DNA from 3 places in the Paracidovorax wautersii genome. Region 2 is predicted to be linked to each of the others. Evidence: predicted binding sites of a transcription regulator. Region 2 holds the regulator's gene; each other region holds the start of a gene.
The links. Region 2 encodes sigma-54, which starts transcription at its own class of promoters, with help from an activator protein. Its sites were predicted from a motif close to TGGCANGNAANCTGCTTT; they were not measured.
Positions count from the first base shown of each region.

Region 1: QE399_RS00160 (isopenicillin N synthase family dioxygenase) is a predicted target of sigma-54. The motif match lies at 3,103-3,120, and genes of this name have one in related genera.
Region 3: QE399_RS11640 (outer envelope protein) is a predicted target of sigma-54. The motif match lies at 3,315-3,332, and genes of this name have one in related genera.

Region 1 covers NZ_JAVIZX010000001.1:32,415-38,724, reverse strand. The annotation lists gene QE399_RS00175 (isopenicillin N synthase family dioxygenase) at 111-1,079, opposite strand; gene QE399_RS00170 (nucleoside deaminase) at 1,199-1,708, opposite strand; gene QE399_RS00165 (ABC transporter substrate-binding protein) at 1,705-2,766, opposite strand; gene QE399_RS00160 (isopenicillin N synthase family dioxygenase) at 3,334-4,359, shown strand; gene QE399_RS00155 (RNA recognition motif domain-containing protein) at 4,533-4,850, opposite strand; gene infA (translation initiation factor IF-1) at 4,928-5,191, opposite strand; gene QE399_RS00145 (hypothetical protein) at 5,232-5,444, opposite strand; gene QE399_RS00140 (hypothetical protein) at 5,819-6,037, shown strand; gene otnI (2-oxo-tetronate isomerase) at 6,090-6,310, opposite strand, start outside.
Region 2 covers NZ_JAVIZX010000001.1:932,444-938,753, forward strand. The annotation lists gene QE399_RS04285 (methyl-accepting chemotaxis protein) at 1-879, shown strand, start outside; gene QE399_RS04290 (RidA family protein) at 1,204-1,683, shown strand; gene QE399_RS04295 (TspO/MBR family protein) at 1,915-2,472, shown strand; gene QE399_RS04300 (RNA polymerase factor sigma-54) at 2,509-4,092, opposite strand; gene lptB (LPS export ABC transporter ATP-binding protein) at 4,174-4,896, opposite strand; gene lptA (lipopolysaccharide transport periplasmic protein LptA) at 4,956-5,603, opposite strand; gene QE399_RS04315 (thiol:disulfide interchange protein DsbA/DsbL) at 5,774-6,310, opposite strand, start outside.
Region 3 covers NZ_JAVIZX010000001.1:2,579,249-2,585,558, forward strand. The annotation lists gene QE399_RS11635 (alpha-2-macroglobulin family protein) at 1-3,106, shown strand, start outside; gene QE399_RS11640 (outer envelope protein) at 3,568-4,413, shown strand; gene QE399_RS11645 (nuclear transport factor 2 family protein) at 4,680-5,090, shown strand; gene QE399_RS11650 (methylglyoxal synthase) at 5,245-6,120, shown strand; gene QE399_RS11655 (VOC family protein) at 6,151-6,310, shown strand, end outside.

The DNA of each region.
Region 1 (6,310 bases), 900 kb from region 2:
CGGCACTTACCGTGCTGGCCGCGGTGGCGGCGCCATCGAGCCTGCAGGGCAGGCGGCCTGCGCCCCCATGCCGCGGCAAAAGCTCCGGAAGAGGGGCGTCATGCGCGGCGTCATGCGGTGGTCGCCACGGGCTTGTTGTAGGTGCGGCGGTACATCTCCACCAGGTGCTCCCCGGCCGTGCAGGGGGCGTAGCGGGGCGCCTCGCCGGCCGGCACGGTGCCGGGCACGGCCTCGATGCGGGCGAGGTAGTCCGGCTCGTAGAAGAAGGGAATGGAATAGCGCGGCGCGCCGCCCGAATGCCGGTTGCGCACGCGGTGCGGATTGGAGTGGTACAGGCCGTTGGTCCAGCGCGGAATCATGTCGCCCAGGTTGACCACGAAGCAGCCGGGCACGGGCGTGGCCTCGACCCAGTCGCCGCCGGGCGTCTGCACCTCCAGGCCGCCGTGCGCGTCCTGCGCCAGGATGGTGATGGCGCCCCAGTCGGTGTGGGCGCCGGCGCCGAAGGTGCGCTCGTCCGCGCCCTCGGGGTGGGCGGGGTAGCGGATCATGCGCAGCGTGATCATGGGGTGATCGCTGGTGGCGTCGAAGAAAGTCTCCGGCAGGTCCAGCGACAGCGCCAGCAGCTGCATGAGCCGGCGTGACAGCACCAGCAGCGACTGGATGTAGGCCTCACACACGGCCGGCGCGTGGGGCACCTCGGCGGGCCACTGGTTGTGGCCGTAGGTCTGGTAGCCGGCACGCACGTACGGATGGTCTTCCGGGTAGGCCATGCCGCAGTAGAAGCTCTCCTTCAGGTCGGGCCGCGCCGCCAGGTCGAGCGACTGCGCGCCCATCAGCTCGTAGCCGCGCATGGAGGGCGAGTGGTGCATGGCCAGCGCCTCGCGCGTGGCGCGCGGCACGTCGAGCAGCTCCTGCGCCAGCGCGAACTGCCGGGCGATCTGCGCGGCGTCCACGCCGTGGTGGCGCACGTAGAAGAAGCCGGACGCCATGGCCGCCTCGCGCATCTGCGCGGCGACCTCGGCGCTGCGCGGCCCGCCCAGCTCCATGGCGTCTTGCAGATCGAGAATGGGAAGGGACATGGCGGTGTTTCCGGTGGCGTTGGCGGGTGGCCCAGCAGCCATTGTCAGGCCTGCAGCCGGTACCCAGCAGTTGCGGGACCGAGCGGCCGGACGCCCGTCCACCGCGATGCCGCAGGCGCTCAGGCTTTCCAAGCGCCCCGGTGCGAGGCCGAGGCTTCCTCGATGAGCGCCGGGCCGATGCATTCGATGGCGTGCGGCGAGGCGGCGAAGACGTCGCGGCAGGACAGTTCGGCGTCGCGCTGGTCGAGCCGTTCGCCGCGAAAGCCGCGCAGCCGCACCGCGTCGATGCCGTAGACCACGCGGCCGATGTTGGCCCAGAAGATGGCGCCCGCGCACATCACGCAGGGCTCGCCGGACGAGTACAGCGTGGCCTGCGCGAGGGCCTCGCGCGCATGCCGGGGGCTGGCCGTGCGCACGGCGCTGGTCTCGGCATGCGCCGTGCAGTCGCCGGTCTCGCCGTTGGCGTTCCAGGCTTCGGCGAGCACCGTGCCGTCCGCGCCCACGATCACCGCGCCGAAAGGGCGGTTGCCGCGCGCGCGGGCCGTGTCGGCCAGCGCGATGGCCTGGCGCAGGTAGAGACCGTCGCGCTCGTCCAGGGCCACTTCCTGCGGGAGTGCGGCGCCGCTCATGCTGCGGCCACCTTGCGGTCGGCCACCGCGGGCAGCAGCGCGGGGTTGAACACGCGGTCGGCGGCCGGCTTGCGCGCCAGGTTGAACACGGCCGCCACCTCGTCGATCTGCTGGGCCAGCACGGCGGGCTGCACCGCGCCCAGGCCGATGGACTGGGTCTCCGCCGTGGCGAGGTAGCGGCGCGTGATGCCCCAGCGCTCGCGCTCCACCTCCATGTTCAGGATGGGCTCGCGCGCCTTGATGGCGGCGAAGGCGGCGTCGGGCTGGGCGAGTGTTTCGCGCAGCGCGCGGTTGCTGGCGCGCAGGAAGGCCTGGGCCAGTTCGGGCCGCTCCTGCACCAGCTTGCCGCCCAGCACGGCATTGCCGTACAGGTTCAGGCCGGCCTTGCCGTACTCCAGCACGGAGAGGTCCTTGGGCGGCACGCGTGCGAACAGCGAGACGGCGGAGTCGTGGAAGTACGTGGCGGCATCCACATCCCCGCGCACCATCACGTTGTCGCGCGCGCTGAAGTCGGTGGTCACCCAGTCAAACAGCTCGGGCGGCGTCTTGAGCGCGCGGGCCACCATGGGCCAGCAGCGGCGCGTGGCCTCCACCGCCGCGGCGGCCACCTTCTTGCCCTTGAGCGACTGGAAGTCGGTGGTAATGCCGCGGTCCTTGCGGCCGATGATGACGAAGGGCGCGCGGTTGTAGTACTGGTAGATGGCCTGCACCGGCGTGTCGGGGTTCTGCGCATGGAACTCCACCAGCGAGCTGATATCGCCCAGGCCCAGGTCGTAGGCGCCGCTGGCCACGCGCGTGATGGACGCAACCGAGCCCGCCCCCACGTCGATGGACACGTCCAGGCCCTCGTCCTTGTAGTAGCCCTGGGCCAGCGCCAGGAAGAAGGGCGAGGTCTGGCTGGTCACCCGGAAGTCGAGCGTGAATTTAAGCGGCGTGAGCGCACCCTGGGCCCGCACCACGGCGGGGGCGGCCAGGCCGGCGGCTGCGGTGGCGGCCGTGGCGAGAGGGCCGGCGATCGGTGCGGCGAGGGCTGCGGAGAGAAAGTGGCGTCGTTGCATGGCGAAAGGCTCCGGTTCGGGCAGGGGCCGGCCCGCGGGGCAGAGACCGCAAGGCCGGATCGAACTGAGCAATTTCCGGGCGCCACCACGGTGTGGGTGGCAGCGCTGAACGCTTCTACTCGCCGTGGGCTTTGCATGAAGCGTGCCGGGTCGTGATGCGGACAGCGTTTCAGGGGTGCGCAGGCTTGCGGCAGCGCAAGGCGGCGGCGCGCTGCGTAGGTTGGGGTGCACGGCGGGGGCCCGGGTTGGTGCATGCGTTCGCCGTTTTGGGGAGTGCCTGCAGGGCGAACGGCGGAAACCCCGGCAGCGGCTTCTCGGCACCGGAGCGCGTCGGGCTGGCGCGTGAATTGCTTGCCCAGCGACCAAGAGTAGAAGCGTTCAGCGCAGCTCCCTGGTGCGGCCCTGCACCGGGCGGGGTGGCGGGTCATTGCTCTTGAAGCCGGCGCCGGCGGCCGGTGGCGCTCGCCCTTGGGGGCGGCGTTCCGCCCGGCGCCATCGTCCCTTCAAGAGCTCCGCCGTGCTGGCCTGTGCCGGCCGCGGGCCTTGGTTCATCGATGAGGAACCCTGATGCCAACCGCCAACGCCCCTTCCGTTTACGAACCCTCCGTCGCGCCCGATGTCCTGGGCGAGCTTGAAAAGGAATCCCGCATGGGCGGGGCCCTGGACGGCGAAACCAGCACCCGCGAGGTGCGGCGCATCGACATCTCCGATTTCGAGCGCCGCAAGGAAGAGATCGCCGAGCAGCTGTGGAGCGCCTCGGTGGACATCGGCTTCTTCCAGGTGACGAACCACGGCATTGCGCTGGACGATATCCGCGCCGCCTTCGCCCGCGCCGAGGCCTTCTTCGACCTGCCCCGCGAGACCAAGGCGCAGTGGCCGCTGGCGCGCAACGCCGGGTGGGAGCACAAGGCGCAGATCCGCCCGTCCACGCGCACGCCCGACCAGAAGGAGTCCTACCAGGTCACGCGCCCGCGCATGGACGGCCTGTGGCCCACCGAAGCCGAGCTGCCCGGCTTCCGCGAGGCCACACTGGCCTTCGAGCGCCAGTGCTGGGCAGTGGCCATGCGCCTGCTGTCGTGCTTTGCCTGGAAGATGGGCTTCGATGCCGAGTTCTTCACCCGCGCGCACGACCCGTCTGTGCCCGCCTACCAGAGCACGCTGCGCATGCTGCATTACTTCGCCGTCGACCCGGCGCTGCAATCCGAGCTGGGCCTGTGGCGCGCCGGTGCGCACACCGACTTCGACTGCCTCACGTTGCTGTTTCAGCGCCCCGGCCAGGGCGGCCTGCAGGTACTGCCGGGCAAGGAGGCCGAGGGCCGCCAATGGACCAGCGTGGAGCCGGCCGAGGGCGTGATCACCTGCAACATCGGCGACATGCTCACGCGCTGGAGCGACGACCAGCTGCCCAGCAACTTCCACCGCGTGCGCAACCCGCTGCCGCATGAGTACCAGGGTGCGCGCTACAGCCTGGCGTTCTTCGCGCAGGCCAACGAGGACGCGCTGATCGAAGGCCCGGCGAAGAAGTACCCGCCCATCACGGGGGCCGAATACCTGCGCCAGCGCATCAGCGCCAACTTCTCCAATCGGTATTGAGTCAAATCGGTCGCAAGCGCTTATGGAGTAAGCGCATAAAGCTATCTAAAGCATAGCATTGTAGGTAAACTGCGGAGCGGGGCCAGCACGCGCAGGCCCCCACAAAAAAAGCCGGCAATGCCGGCTTTTTCATGGGGAGAGCGTCTGCGTCCACGGAGGACGCTGGCCCGGGCTCAGTAGCTGCTGCGGCCGCCGCGGTAGCCGCCACCACCGTTGCCTCCGCCGAAGCCGCCGGAACGCGGCTCCATCGGGCGGGCCAGGTTCACCGTCAGCGCCCGGCCGTCCACCGACTGGCCGTGCAGGCCCTGGATGGCGGCCTGCGCTTCGGCAGCCGTGCCCATTTCGACGAAGCCGAAGCCCTTGGAGCGGCCGGTGTCGCGCTCCATCATGACCTTGGCGGACTGCACGTCGCCGTACGCGGTGAATTGCTGCAGCAGCGTGTCGTCGCGCATCGCATAGGAGAGGTTGCCCACGTAGAGTTTGTTGTCCATGAATTTCTTTCGGAAGGTGAATGCGCCGCCTCCCCAGGGAGGCAGCTGAAAAAGAGAGGGAGCCGGGCGCGGTGCGCTCAGCGGGCGCCGGGGCGCGCGGGCGGGCGTGCGCCGGTGCGGGCCTCGATGTGGCGGAAGGTCAGGCGGCCCTTGTTCAGGTCGTAGGGCGAGAGCTCCAGCGATACACGGTCGCCGGCCAGCACGCGGATGCGGTGCTTGCGCATCTTGCCGCCGGCGTAGGCCACCAGCTGGTGGCCGTTTTCCAGGGTGACGCGAAAGCGCGAATCGGGCAGCACTTCGTCGACCTTGCCTTGCATTTCAATCAGTTCTTCTTTGGCCATGAGGGCTCCTTTGGGTTCGGTGTTGTGGAGGCCGCGCGGCTCAGGCGGGCTGGGGAGCCATGGCCATGGCGTGCCCTTGGGCCTGTGCATAGTGCAGGGCGCCGATGGGGCAGGCAAAGCGCGGAACGAAGCGGAAGATGCGGTCGTGCATGCCGCGGCGCAGGGACACGGAAGCGAGGTAATCGCCCGTGTCCGAGATCTTGGTGAGGGGGGTGACAAGGTACTTGCCCACCACCCGGGTGTCATGGTGCATTGCAGAGAAAAGTCGTGCGGCGCTGCGCCACAGAGGGGCCAGCGTCGGGGGATGAGGGAAATCGGCGCGCTGCGCCGGCGGGCGACCGAAGTCGAACGGTGCCGCTCCGAAACGGGGAGGAGGGGCGGGATGGGCTCGGGGCTGGAGGATGACGGCCAACCGGACTGCGTTGGCAGTGGAGTGGGCGCAGGCCGTGGAGGTGTCAGAACCGTCGGCGTGTCAGGCGAGCACTGCGATAGCGAGCAAAGCGCAGGGCCAGGCTGCAGTGTAGTCGATTGGAAAAAAACACGCTGGGAGTGTGGCGCCGCGTCCACTCGCGCGACGCTGCAGGGGGTTCCCTGCTAGGCTGGGTTCTTTCGCATGGAAGGCTTCAGATGAACCTCTCGCCCATCTCCGAGATTCGCCGTGGCGAGCTGCGCACCGCACTCCCCGGCGTCGAACAGTCGCTGGCACAGCGCCGTGCCGGTGACATCGACGAAATCATGATCGAGGAACTGATCGACCTGTCCTGGCTGGAGTGGAATGCGGGCACGCTGCGCGTCACTGCCACCGGAAAAAACATCCTGCTGCAGATGCAGCCGCCGCGCTACTGACGGCAGGCGCAACGCAGGGCCCTTCGGTCAAGGGCCGAGGTGCCCGCTGCCGCTACGGCGCGCGGCGCGGCAGCCAGCCCAGGCCATCCTGCGTGGCCCGGGGCGCAGTCCCGCGGGCAGGCCGGTATTCGCAGCCGACCCAGCCGTCGTAGCCCAGGCCGTCCAGCAGTTCGAAGAGGTAGGGATAGTTCACCTCGCCGACATCGGGCTCATGGCGTTCCGGCACGCCCGCGATCTGCACGTGCGCCACGCGCCCCGTGGGCAGGTACTGGC
Region 2 (6,310 bases):
CTGACGCAGATCGCCCGGGCGTTCAACCAGTTCGTGGACAAGATCGCCGCGGTGCTGGTGCAGATCCGCGATTCATCCGAGTCGGTGCGCGTGGCCAGCACCGAGATCGCCAGCGGCAACCAGGACCTGTCCGGGCGCACCGAGCAGCAGGCCAGCTCGCTGGAAGAAACCGCCGCCGCCATGGAGCAGCTGACGGCCACGGTGCAGCAGAACGCCGAGAACGCACGCCAAGCCAACCAGCTGGCCACGGGCGCTTCCGACATCGCCACGCACGGCGGCACGGTAGTCGGCCAGGTGGTGCAGACCATGGGCGGCATCGAGACCTCGTCGCGCAAGATCGCGGACATCATCGGCGTCATCGACGGCATCGCCTTCCAGACCAACATCCTGGCGTTGAACGCGGCGGTGGAAGCAGCCCGCGCAGGCGAGCAGGGCCGGGGCTTCGCCGTGGTGGCGAGCGAAGTGCGCACGCTGGCCCAGCGCAGCGCCACCGCCGCCAAGGAGATCAAGGCGCTGATCGACGCATCGGTGCAGCAGGTGAACGCCGGCAGCCGCCTGGTGCAGGACGCGGGAGCCACCATGGAGAAGGTGGTGGACAGCGTGCGGCAGGTGACCACCATCGTGGCCGAGATCAGCAACGCCAGCCAGGAGCAGAGCACCGGCATCGCCGAGATCGGCGGCGCGGTGACGCAGATGGACCAGGCCACACAGCAGAACGCCGCGCTGGTGGAGCAGGCCACCGCCGCCGCCCAGTCGCTGCAGCAGCAGGCCGCGCACCTGGCGGAAGTCGTCGCCGGCTTCAAGCTGGAGGCCCACGGGGCGGCAGCGGTGCGGCCGGCACAGGGCGCCACCGGCAGCGAACTGCGCGCCCTGCGCTGAAACCGCGGCATCGCCACGACCGGGCGGCGGCAGGCGGCGGGTGCCGCGGCTGCAAGCCCAGCGCCACCGGAGCGGCCGGTGCGATCCGGGGCTGGTGCACACAGGCCGGCCTGCGAGCCGCGGTGGTGCTCTTGTCCGCGCCGCGGCGCCGGTGCTGCCCACGCCGGTGGATTAGAATGAAAACAGGCCTTAGCCCTTACACAGCAAGCGCATATTGCTATTATTAATATAGCACTTTTCAAAAAATCACTCCCGCCGATGCCACGCCGTGTACAGCGCCCCCACACGGCCGCACTTCCCCCACGCTCCCGTACGCTCAATTCCATGGACAAAGACCAACGCTTCACCCAGGCCGCCGCTGAACTCGGCTATTCCTTCGATGGCGAGATCAAGATCGGCGGCCACTACGTGCCGCTGGTGCGCGACGGGAACACCGTGTACCTGAGCGGGCAGATCCCCCGCGTGGGCGATGTGGTGGTGGTGCAGGGGCGCGCGGGCGACACTGTCTCCCTGCCGCAGGCCCAGCACGCCGCGCGGGTCTGCGTGATGCGCGCGCTGGCGCTGCTGCAGCGGAGCCTGGGCAGCCTGGAGCAGGTACGCACGTTGCTGCGCATCACCGTGTATGTGCAGTGCACGGCCGACTTTACGCAGCAAAGCGAGGTGGCCGACGGCGCATCGGACCTGCTGTTTTCCATCCTGGGCGAGGCCGGCGCGCACACCCGCACCTCGGTGGGCGTGCAGCAGTTGCCCAAGAACGCGACGGTGGAAGTCGATCTGGTCGCCTCCGTGCACGGCCCGGCCTGAGCGCACACTGTGGCTGCCGCCAAGCAGGGCAGGCAGCCGGCCAGCGCCGCACGATCCGAACCCGATCTTCGGACGGGCGTGGGGCCAGTGCTACGTCGGCCATTCCAGCGCATTCGGAAGGCGCCAACGCCCGCCGCGCCGAAGCGCTGCCGTGCAGATCGCGGCGCCGTCCGACACGCGCGGCCCCCTGGCCGGCGCCCCGGCCCGCGCCGGGCGAGAGAAGATCTGCGCATGACCTCGCACACCGCCTCCCCCTCCTGCGCCCGTCCGGCGTCTCCCGGCTCCGCTTTGCCGCCTGCGCAGCCCCGCGGGCGGCAATGGCTGGCACTGGCCGGCTGGCTGGCGCTGGCCTTCGCCACCGCAGCCATCGGCAGCGTGGCCTCGGTGCAGGCACCGCAGTTCTATGGCCAGCTCGTGCAGCCGGAATGGGCGCCCCCGCCCTCCGTCTTCGGCCCGGTGTGGACGGTGCTGTTCGCCCTGATGGGCATCGCCGCCTGGCTGGTCTGGCGCACGCCGCAAGGCGCCGCACGGCGGCAGGCGCTGGCGCTCTTCTGCGGGCAGTTGGTACTCAATGCGCTGTGGAGCTGGCTGTTCTTCCAATGGCAGCTGGGCGCCTGGGCGCTGGCCGACATTGCCGCGCTGTGGCTGGGGGTGGCCGCCACGCTGGCGGCCTTCTGGCGCCTGCGGCCGCTGGCCGGCGCACTGCTGGTGCCCTATCTGGCCTGGATCAGCTTTGCCGCCGCCCTGAACTTCACGCTGTGGCGTCTGAACCCGCAGGTACTGGGCTGACCTGGGAAGTGCCACGCGCGCCGACGGCGCGCAGGCTCAGAGCGCCTTGCGCAGGTTGGCCGGCGCGATCTTGAGCGCCTCGCGGTACTTGGCCACGGTGCGGCGGGCGCACTCGATGCCCTGCTCTTTCAGCATCTCCGCGATCTGGCTGTCCGACAGCGGTTTGTTCGGGTTCTCGGCCGAGACGAACTGCTTGATGAGCGCCCGCACCGCCGTGCTGGAGGCATTGCCGCCCGTCTCCGTGCCCAGCCCCGAGCCGAAGAAGTACTTCAGCTCATAGGTGCCCTGCGGCGTGGCCATGTACTTGGCCGTGGTCACGCGGCTGATGGTGGATTCGTGCAGGCCCAGTTCGTCGGCGATGTCGCGCAGCACCAGCGGGCGCATGGCCAGTTCGCCATGGACGAAGAAATTCTTCTGCCGGTCCACGATGGCGCGCGACACACGCAGGATGGTGTCGAAGCGCTGCTGGATGTTCTTGATGAACCAGCGCGCCTCCTGCAGCCGCTGCTGCAGCGCCTGGTGGCCCTCGCCACCGCGGTTGCCGCGCAGCGCGCCGGCGTAGATGTCGTGCACGCGCAGGCGCGGCATCACATCCGGGTTGAGCTGCACGCTGAAGTTCTGCTGCGCGCCGCGCCCCGTCTTCTTGACGATCACGTCGGGCACGATGATGTTGCGCTCCACGTCCGTGAAGCGCCGGCCGGGCCGCGGCTCCAGCCGCGCGATGAGGGCCATGGCGCTGCGTGTGCGCTCCTCGCCGGCGCCGCAGGCCTGCGTCAGCCGCCGCACGTCGCGGCGGGCGAGCATGTCCAGCGGCTGGCGGCAGATGGCCAGGGCCGCCTGCAGCACCTCGGGGTCGCCTTCCTCGTCGTGCTGCAGCGCCTTGAGCTGCAACGTCAGGCACTCGGCCAGGCCGCGGGCGCCCACGCCCGTCGGCTCCAGGCTCTGCAGCAGGCGCAGGGCCACGGTGAAGCGGTGCACCAGCTCCTCGACCTGCTCGGGATCTTCCTCGCCGGCCAGGCTCACGGCCAGGGACTCCAGCGGCTCGTCCAGGTAGCCGTCGTCGTTGAGCGATTCGATCAAAAAGCGCAGCGCCGCCGTGTCCACCTCGGACAGCCGCAGGGACAGGGCCTGACGGTGCAGGAATTCGGTGAGCGACAGGTGGCTGCGCGCCAGCTCGGTGGCATCGGCCTCATCGCCCTCGTCGCCGCCGTTGCGGTTGCGCGCGGGGGCGTCGCCGCCCCACTCGCTGTCGTCGGGCGCCATGTCCACCGTGCCATCGCCTTCCCAGTCGGGCGTGTCGGTCGCAGCGTCGGCGGTGGCCGGGGTATCGGTATCGGATGAGGCTTCTGCAGCCGTGGTGCTTGCGCTGGATGTTCCTGAATACAGAGCATCTTCAGCGTGTCGGTCGTCTTCCTGTACGGGTGCATCGGCCTGCGCCAGGCCGAAGTCCTCGCGCGGCGCCTCTTCGGCCGTGCGCTCCAGGAACGGGTTGTCGTCGAGCATCTGCTCGACCTCCTGCGACAGCTCCAGCGTCGACAGCTGCAGCAGGCGGATGGATTGCTGCAGTTGCGGCGTGAGCGCCAGGTGTTGCGAGACGCGGAGGGAAAGGCCCTGCTTCATCGCATCAACCGGCGCACGCCGCGGCCGGGCCCATGGGGCGCCGCGTCCGGCACGAAGGGACGGATGGCAGGCAGCCCATGCTCACATCCGGAAGTGTTCGCCCAGGTAGACGCGGCGTACCTCGGGGTTGTCGACGATCTCGGCAGGCGTGCCCTGGGCCAGCACGCGGCCATCGCTGATGATGAAGGCGTGGTCGCAGATGCCCAGCGTCTCGCGCACGTTGTGGTCGGTGATGAGCACGCCGATGCCGCGCTCCTTCAGGAAGCCGATGATGCGCTGGATCTCGATCACGGCGATCGGATCGATGCCGGCGAAGGGCTCGTCGAGCAGGATGAAGCGCGGCTGCGTGGCCAGCGCACGGGCGATTTCCACGCGCCGCCGTTCACCGCCCGACAGGGCCAGCGCGGGCGACTGGCGCAGATGCTCCACGCGCAGCTCCTGCAGCAGGGCCGTCAGGCGCTCCTCGATCACGGCGCGCGTGAGCGGCTTGCCGTGCTCGTCCTTCTGCAGCTCCAGCACGGCGCGCACGTTCTCTTCCACATTGAGCTTGCGGAAGATGGAGGCCTCCTGCGGCAGGTACGACAGGCCCAGGCGCGAACGGCGGTGGATGGGCATGTCGGCCACCGACTGGCCGTCGATGCGGATGTCGCCGCCATCGCAGCGCACCAGTCCCACGATCATGTAGAACGACGTGGTCTTGCCGGCGCCGTTCGGGCCGAGCAGGCCCACGACCTCGCCCTTCTGAACCAGCATGGACACGTCCTTGACGACCTTGCGGCTGCCGTAGGACTTCTCGAGGTGCATCACCTCCAGGCGGCTTTCGCCCGTCGCCCTGGAGGCGGAGGGTGTGGAATTCGAATCGCTCACTTCGCGCCGTCGTTCAGTTGGGGGCTGGACCGCAGGGCCGGTGCCGGGGTGGCGGGCGCGTTGGCCGGCGCGGCACCCGACGCGGGCTCCTTGGGCGCCAGCACGGCACGCACGCGGCCGCCCGGCGTACCCGATGCCGTGCCGGCGGGCGCCGTGCGCTGGCCATCCACGGTGAACACATCGGTGACGTTGTTGTAGACGATGGTGGCCCCCTGCAGCTCGTCGGTCAGGGTGGCCTCGCGGTAGCGGCGCAGCTCGGCGCGGCGGATGAACTTCACGATGTCGGCCTTGCCGTCGTACTCGATCACCTCGCCCTCGCCCTCGACGTATTCGTCGGGCGCTCCGGGCAGCGTGTCGCGCTTTTGGCGGAAGAAGGCGCGCTGGCCGGCCTCCGCGGTGACCACGCCGTACTGGAAGCCGTCCGGATCCTGACGGACATCAAGCCGCGCGCCGCGCAGCACGATGGTTCCCTTGGTCATGACCACGCGGCCGGTGAAGACGCTGGTCTGCTTGAGCTCATCGTGGCGCAGCGCGTCGGCCTCGATGTTCATGGGCTTGTTGCGGTCGGCCTTCTCGGCGCGTACGCCCCATGAGGCACAGGCCAGCGCACAAAGCAGGAGGAGCGGGAGCAGTTGTTTTCTCATAGGGCACGAATCTTGCGGTCATTGTACTGACGCTGCCTGGCCTTTGCGCGGCAAAGACCCGCGATCCCGCAAAAGGCTGCACCGCACCGTCGCAGCACGCTGCAGAAAGCACAACGCGCCCGAAGGCGCGTCGCAGTCTGCGGGCATGCCGGCAGGGCCGGCACCGGGCCTCAGCCCTTGCGCGCCTGCGCTGCCAGCTGGTCGACCACCTGCAGCACGTTCTGCATGTTGCCGGCCATGGTGCCGTCGGTGTAGTAGCGGCCGGCCACGCCCATCGAGGGCACGCCTTCCACGCCATAGGCCTCCTGCAGCTGCGACGCCTTGCGCACCTGGTTGGAGACGGTGAAGGAGTTGTAGACCTCCTTGAACTTGGCCGCATCCACGCCCTGCTTGGCGATCCAGTCGAAGATCAGCTCGTCCTTGTTCAGTGGCAGGCGCTCGACGTGCACGGCGCGGAAGACCTTGGCATGCACCTCGGGCAGCTTGCCCATGCCTTCCAGCGCGAAGTACAGCTTTTGCTGCGGCACGAAGGTGGCGTTGAACGCCACCGGAACGCGGCGGATGTGCAGGTCCTTCGGGGCGGCCTTGATCCAGGCTTCCAGCGCCGGTTCGAAGGCATTGCAGTGCGGGCAGCTGTACCAGAAGAACTCGATGACCTCGACCTTGCCGGCCGAGACTTCCGTAGGCACGGGCTTGCCGAGCTTCAC
Region 3 (6,310 bases), 1.6 Mb from region 2:
CCGCAAGCGCATGGTGGGCGGCTTCTACAGCTACGACAACAAGACCGAGACCAAGGACCTGGGCACGGTGTGCACGGGCAAGAGCGACAGCCGCGGCCTGCTGCTGTGCGAGACCAAGCTCGACGAAGCGGGCGAGGTGGAGCTGGTGGTAACCGCGCGCGACAAGGACGGCAACGAGGCCCGCGCGGCGTCGTCCGTCTGGGTCACGCGCCAGGGCGAGCTGTGGTTCGGCGGCGAGGACCACGACCGCATCGACCTGCTGCCCGAGAAGAAGAGCTACCAGCCCGGCGAGACCGCCAAGCTCCAGGTGCGCATGCCGTTCCGCCAGGCCACGGCGCTGGTGTCCATCGAACGCGAGGGCATCATCGACACGCGCGTGGTGCAGCTCAACGGGCAGGACCCGACGGTCAACGTGAAGATCGAGGAAGGCTGGGGCCCCAACGTCTACGTGAGCGTGCTGGCCCTGCGCGGCCGCCTGCGCGAGGTCCCGTGGTACAGCTTCTTCACCTGGGGCTTCAAGGCGCCGCGCGAATGGTGGAGCGCCTTCTGGTACGAAGGCAAGGAGTACGTTGCGCCCACGGCCATGGTGGACCTGTCCAAGCCCGCCTACCGCCTGGGCCTGGCGGAACTGAAGGTGGGCACCAAGGCGCACCAGATCGACGTGAAGGTGGCGGCCGACAAGGAAAGCTACCCCGTGCGCGGCAAGGCGCAGGTGACCATCACCGCCACGCTGCCTGACGGCAAGCCCGCGGCGAATGCCGAGGTGGCGCTGGCCGCGGTGGACCAGGCCCTGCTGGAGCTGATGCCCAACACCAGCTGGAACCTGCTGGATGCCATGCTGCAGCGCCGCGCCTGGGGTGTGGAGACCTCCACCGCGCAGATGGAAATCATCGGCCGGCGCCACTACGGCAAGAAGGCCGTGCCCGCCGGCGGCGGCGGCGGCCGCGCGCAGACGCGCGAGCTGCTGGACACGCTGCTGCTGTGGCAGCCCGCCATCCAGCTTGACGCCAACGGCCAGGCCAGGGTGACGGTGCCTCTGAACGATGCGCTCACCACCTTCAAGATCGTGGCCGTGGCAGACGCGTCCACGGGCCTGTTCGGCACGGGCAGTACCAGCATCCGCGCCACGCAGGACCTGCAGATCATCAGCGGCCTGCCCCCGCTGGTGCGCGAGGACGACCAGTTCCGCGCCCAGCTCACGCTGCGCAACACCACCAAGGCGGCCATGAAAGTGGAGGTGGCGCCGCGCGCCACGCTGCTGAACCTGGACAAGCAGACGGTGGACATTCCCGCAGGCGAGTCGCGCGAGGTGGCATGGAACGTCACCGCGCCCGCCCAGCTGGCGCAGACGCGTGCCGAGGCCATCCTGTGGGAGATCGAGGCGCGCGACACCGTCGGCGGCGCCCGCGACGCGCTCAAGGCCAGCCAGCGCATCATCCCAGCCGTACCGCTCACGGTGCAGCAGGCCACGCTGGTGCAGGTGGACGGCAGCTTCAACCTGGACGTGAACCCACCGGCCGATGCGCTGCCGGGCCGTGGCGGCCTCAAGATGTCGCTGCAGCCCAAGCTGGCCGAAGGCCTGCCGGGCGTGCGCGACTGGTTCGCCAACTACCCCTTCGCCTGCCTGGAGCAGAAGACCAGCAAGGCCGTGGGCCTGCGCGACGGCAAGCTGTGGCAGACGGTGGTGGGCCAGCTGCCCACCTACCTGGACAGCGACGGCCTGGCGAGCTACTTCCCGCCGCAGGCGGGCAGCAGCAACCGCGGCAGCGACACGCTCACCGCGTACCTGCTGGCGGCCACGCACGAGGCGTCCGGCCTGCACCCCGAGTTCGCCCTGCCCGACGAGGCCCGCGCGCCTATGGAGCGCGGCCTGATCGCCTTCGTCGAAGGCCGCATCCAGCGCGACTTCTGGAGCCCGCGCAAGGATCTGGACATGCGCAAGCTGGCGGCCATCGAGGCACTGTCGCGCTATGGCAAGGCCACGGGCCGCATGCTGGGCAGCATCACCATCGCGCCCAACCAGTGGCCCACGCACACGGTGATCGACTGGCTCAACATCCTGAAGCGGGTGCAGGACGTGCCCCAGCGCGAGCAGCGCCTGGCCGAGGCGCAGCAGGTGCTCAAGGCCCGCCTGAGCTACCAGGGCACCAAGCTGATCTTCAGCACCGAGCAGGACGACTACTGGTGGTGGCTGATGCAGAGCGGCGACGTGAACACCGCACGCCTGATGCTGGCCGTGATGGACGACCCGGCCTGGAAGGACGACATGGGCCGCCTGGCCAACGGCTTCATCAGCCGCCAGCAGGGCGGGGCGTGGCACACCACCACGGCCAACCTGTGGGGCGGGCTGGCGCTGGAGAAGTTCAGCGCCAGGTTCGAGGCCACGCCCGTCGCCGGCACCACCCGCGCGGCCATGGGCGGCAACAGCGCCAGCGTGGACTGGGCCAAGGTGGAGCGCGTGAAGACGACGGATGCCACCGGCGCCGCACACCAGACCACCTGGTTCGGCGCGCCGGCGGCTCCGGGCAACCTGAAGAACAACGGCATGTTCCTGCCCTGGAGCGCCGCAGGCGGCAAGGAGAACCTGGCCGTGACGCACCAGGGCCCGGGCAAGCCGTGGCTCACGCTGCAGTCGGTGGCCGCCATCCAGCTGAAGGCGCCGTTCGCTGCGGGCTACGCCATCAAGAAGACGGTCACGCCGGTTGAGCAGGCCGTGGCCGGCCAGTACACGCGCGGCGACGTGCTGCGCGTGACGCTGGAGGTGAACGCCAGCGCCGACATGACCTGGGTGGCTATCACCGACCCGATCCCGGGCGGCGCGACCATCCTGGGCAGCGGCCTGGGCCGCGACTCCGAGATCGCCACGCAGGGCGAGCGCAAGTCCGGCAGCGGCTGGCTGGCGTACGAGGAGCGCAGCTTCGAGGCCTACCGGGGCTACTACGAGTACCTGCCCAAGGGCAGCCTCAAGACCGAGTACACGGTGCGCCTGAACAATGTGGGCGACTTCGCCCTGCCGCCCACGCGGGTCGAGGCGCTGTACGCGCCCGAGATGTTCGGCGAGTCGCCCAATGCCCGTGTGAAGGTGGCCCCGGCCGCCACGCGCTGAGCACCGGCGCGCGCGCAGCGAACGGGGCACGCCGTCCGTCGCCGCCGTGGCCGCCGTGACCGCGTGCGAGGCGGTGGCGGCAGGCGCCGGTCGGCGCGGCCGGCCCCCTCCGCGCCCGATGGCCCCGTGCCGCACGGCATCCGCCGGGGTGCGGCACCAATCCGGTGCCGACGGGCCCGCAAAGTGCACCCAGAGACTGTATACAAACTGGCACGGCCCCTGCTTAGGTAGTCGCGGAGTGGATGCATTCGGCGGCCGGGGGTCTGGTTGTCTGAAACGCCTCTCTGATCCCGCGGGCCTTCGGGCCGGCGGATTCGTCCAGGCGCGTGTGAGGGAGCGTCTGCCGGCCGCTGCCCATGCACGCCGCGCAGGTCCCGCCCGAGGGTGCGCCCACGACGGATGCGAATGCAGGGCCGCGAGCCGCCCGCATCCCAACAAACCACGCTAGAGAGGAGTTCCCTATGACCAAGACAACATCGACTTCCCCCGCCGTCCGGCTGGCCCAGGGCGTCATCGCCACCGCCGCTCTGGCCGGCGCCTCCCTGGCCGGCGCGGCCACCTGGAGCGACACCCACATCGGCTACCGCTACGGCACCGACTTCGCCGAGCCCTTCGTGGGCGACGGCATCGCCAAGAACATCGTCAACATCGGCCACGCCAGCGGCTACAAGTACGGCACGAACTTCTTCAACGTCGACTTCCTGATGGCGGATTCCAAGAACACGAATTCGCACGAGGCCTACGTCGTCTACCGCAACACGCTCGATTTCAGCAAGGTCTCCGGCCAGGACCTGGGCATCGGCCCGGCCCGCAGCTTCGGCTTCACTGCAGGCTTCGACTGGAACACCAAGACCGGCGACGTCTACCAGTCCCGCAAGCGCATGCTGGTGTTCGGCCCGACGGTGATGTTCGATGTGCCCGGCTTCCTGAACGCCAGCGTGCTGGTGCTGCGCGAGAGCAACCGCCCGGCCACGCTGCCCGCTGGTCGTGACCGCTACAGCTACAAGGCGCACCCCATGCTCAACCTGGCCTGGGGCATGCCCGTGGGCAGCACCGGCCTGGCCTTCGAGGGCTACCTGAACTGGATCGCCGCCAAGGGCAAGAACGAGTTCGGGGGCAATACCTCGGCCGAGTTCAACTTCGACGGCATGTTGATGTACGACGTGAGCCCCCTCGTCAAGGCCGAGCCCAAGACGCTGCGGGTCGGCGTGGGCTACCAGTACTGGCGCAACAAGTTCGGCAACCCCAAGAACGTCAACGGATCGAAGGCCAGCACGCCCATGATCCGCGCCGAATACCACTTCTGACGCCCCACGCTCGCATCCCCCGGGCGACACCCGCTGCGGCCCGCCGGGCGAAGGGCCTGCAGGCCGGCCAGCGTGTCCGCCACACCCGTGGCGCACGCGGCCGGCCTTTCTCCTTTTTTCTTTGCTGCGCGCGGCAGCGGGGCTGCGCTGGCGCCGGCCTATGATGGCAGCGCCATGCCATTCCCCAGCACCTTCTTTCTTCAGGTGGTGTCCGCACGCAGCGGACGCGACGCGTCTGCCGCCTGCCTGACCACGGGGGCCGTGCGTTGAGCGCGCAGTCACCCGAGTTGCCGGACGATCTCGGCGCCCTGCAGGCCACGCTGCGCGCGCTGGAGATCGAGTTGCACCATCCGGGCGCAGCCTGTACCGCGCAGCGGCTGGAGCAGTTGCTGCACCCTGAATTCCACGAGGTGGGCCGGTCCGGCCTGCCGTATGACCGCGCCACGGTGCTGCGCTACCTGGCGCATCGGCCCGCGGTGCCCCCGGTGCAGTCGCACGGCTTTGCGGTCAGCCGCCTGGGGCCGGACGTGGCGCTGCTCACCTACCGCAGCACAGAACACCGCGAGGGCCTTGGCGCGCCGCCCGTGCACACCTGGCGCTCGTCGCTGTGGGTGCGCTCGGCGGCAGGCTGGCAGCTGCGCTACCACCAGGGCACCCCGGCGGCGGCCGGTCACTGACCCCGGGCCACGGCCCGGCAACCGGTGGCCGGCTGACCTGCGGCAACCGGCACCGGGCCGATCCCGGACTATGCTTGCGGCTGTCCGCGCGCCGTGCCCTCTGCGGCCGCACCGTTCTCGCCCTCTTTGTCCTTTCGCCAGGAAGCCACACGCCATGCTGATGGGCCTTGCCGCCAATCGTTTGCACCACCGCTCGCAAGATTCCGCCCTGTTCGCGCTGCTGCGCGCCTGTGAGCCCGGCATCCGCGAGCTGCAGCTCGGCCTGCACGCCGTGGGGCGCACGCACGATGCCATCGTCGCCGCGGGCATGCTGCGGGGCTACCGTTCGCTGGTGCGCTACCCGTATGGCCGCGAAGGCGGTCTGATGAAGCTGGTGGCCGAGGTGGTCGGCATGCCGCACGAGGAAGGGCGCACGCTGGACGGCGCCATCTACCTCACCGACCCGGTGGATCCGTCCTCCATCTTCCCCGAGGCGCTGGCGCTCAAGCGCCAGTGCGTGATCCACGGCAAGCCCTTCCTTTCCACCGTGGCCAGCGCGCGCGATTGGATCGAGATGGAGCGCATCCATGCCGGCCTGCCTGCGGACCGCCAGGCCGACGACCTGCACGACCACGCCGAGCAGACGCTGGCCCTGATCGCGCACGACGCGCTCAAGGAGGCCATGGTGGCCTTTGCCGACCGCCACTTCGACGTGCTCAGCCGCTTCCGCCGCCGCGTGGCCACTGGCACCACGGGCCAGCGCCTCAACGAACTGGCCTGGAGCAAGGGCTGGCCCGCCGGCACGCCCTGGGTGGACCGCTACCAGAGCGGCCCGCTGGGCGGCGACGCGCAGATCGCCGACCTGGTGCTGGCGCGCCGCTGCCAGCGTGCCATCTTCTTCGAGGACCCCCACGTCGCTCGCCAGCACGAGGCCGACATCCAGCTGCTGGAGCGGGCCGTCACCACCCGCTCGCACGACGCCGTCTGCACCACCTCCCCGCGCGTGGCCGAACGCTGGTGCGAGGCCGCGCGCCTGCGCCAGGCGCGCTGATACGGCCCTGTTTTTCGATTGGAGTGCTTCATGATCGACCACATCGGCATCGCCGCTTCCGACTTCCAGCGCAGCCGCGCCTTCTATGCGCAGGCGCTGGCGCCCCTGGGCTGTACGCTGCTCATGGAGGTGACGGCCGAGCAGAGCGGCGCCCATGCGCACGCAGGTTTCGGCGTGGCCCCCAAGCCCG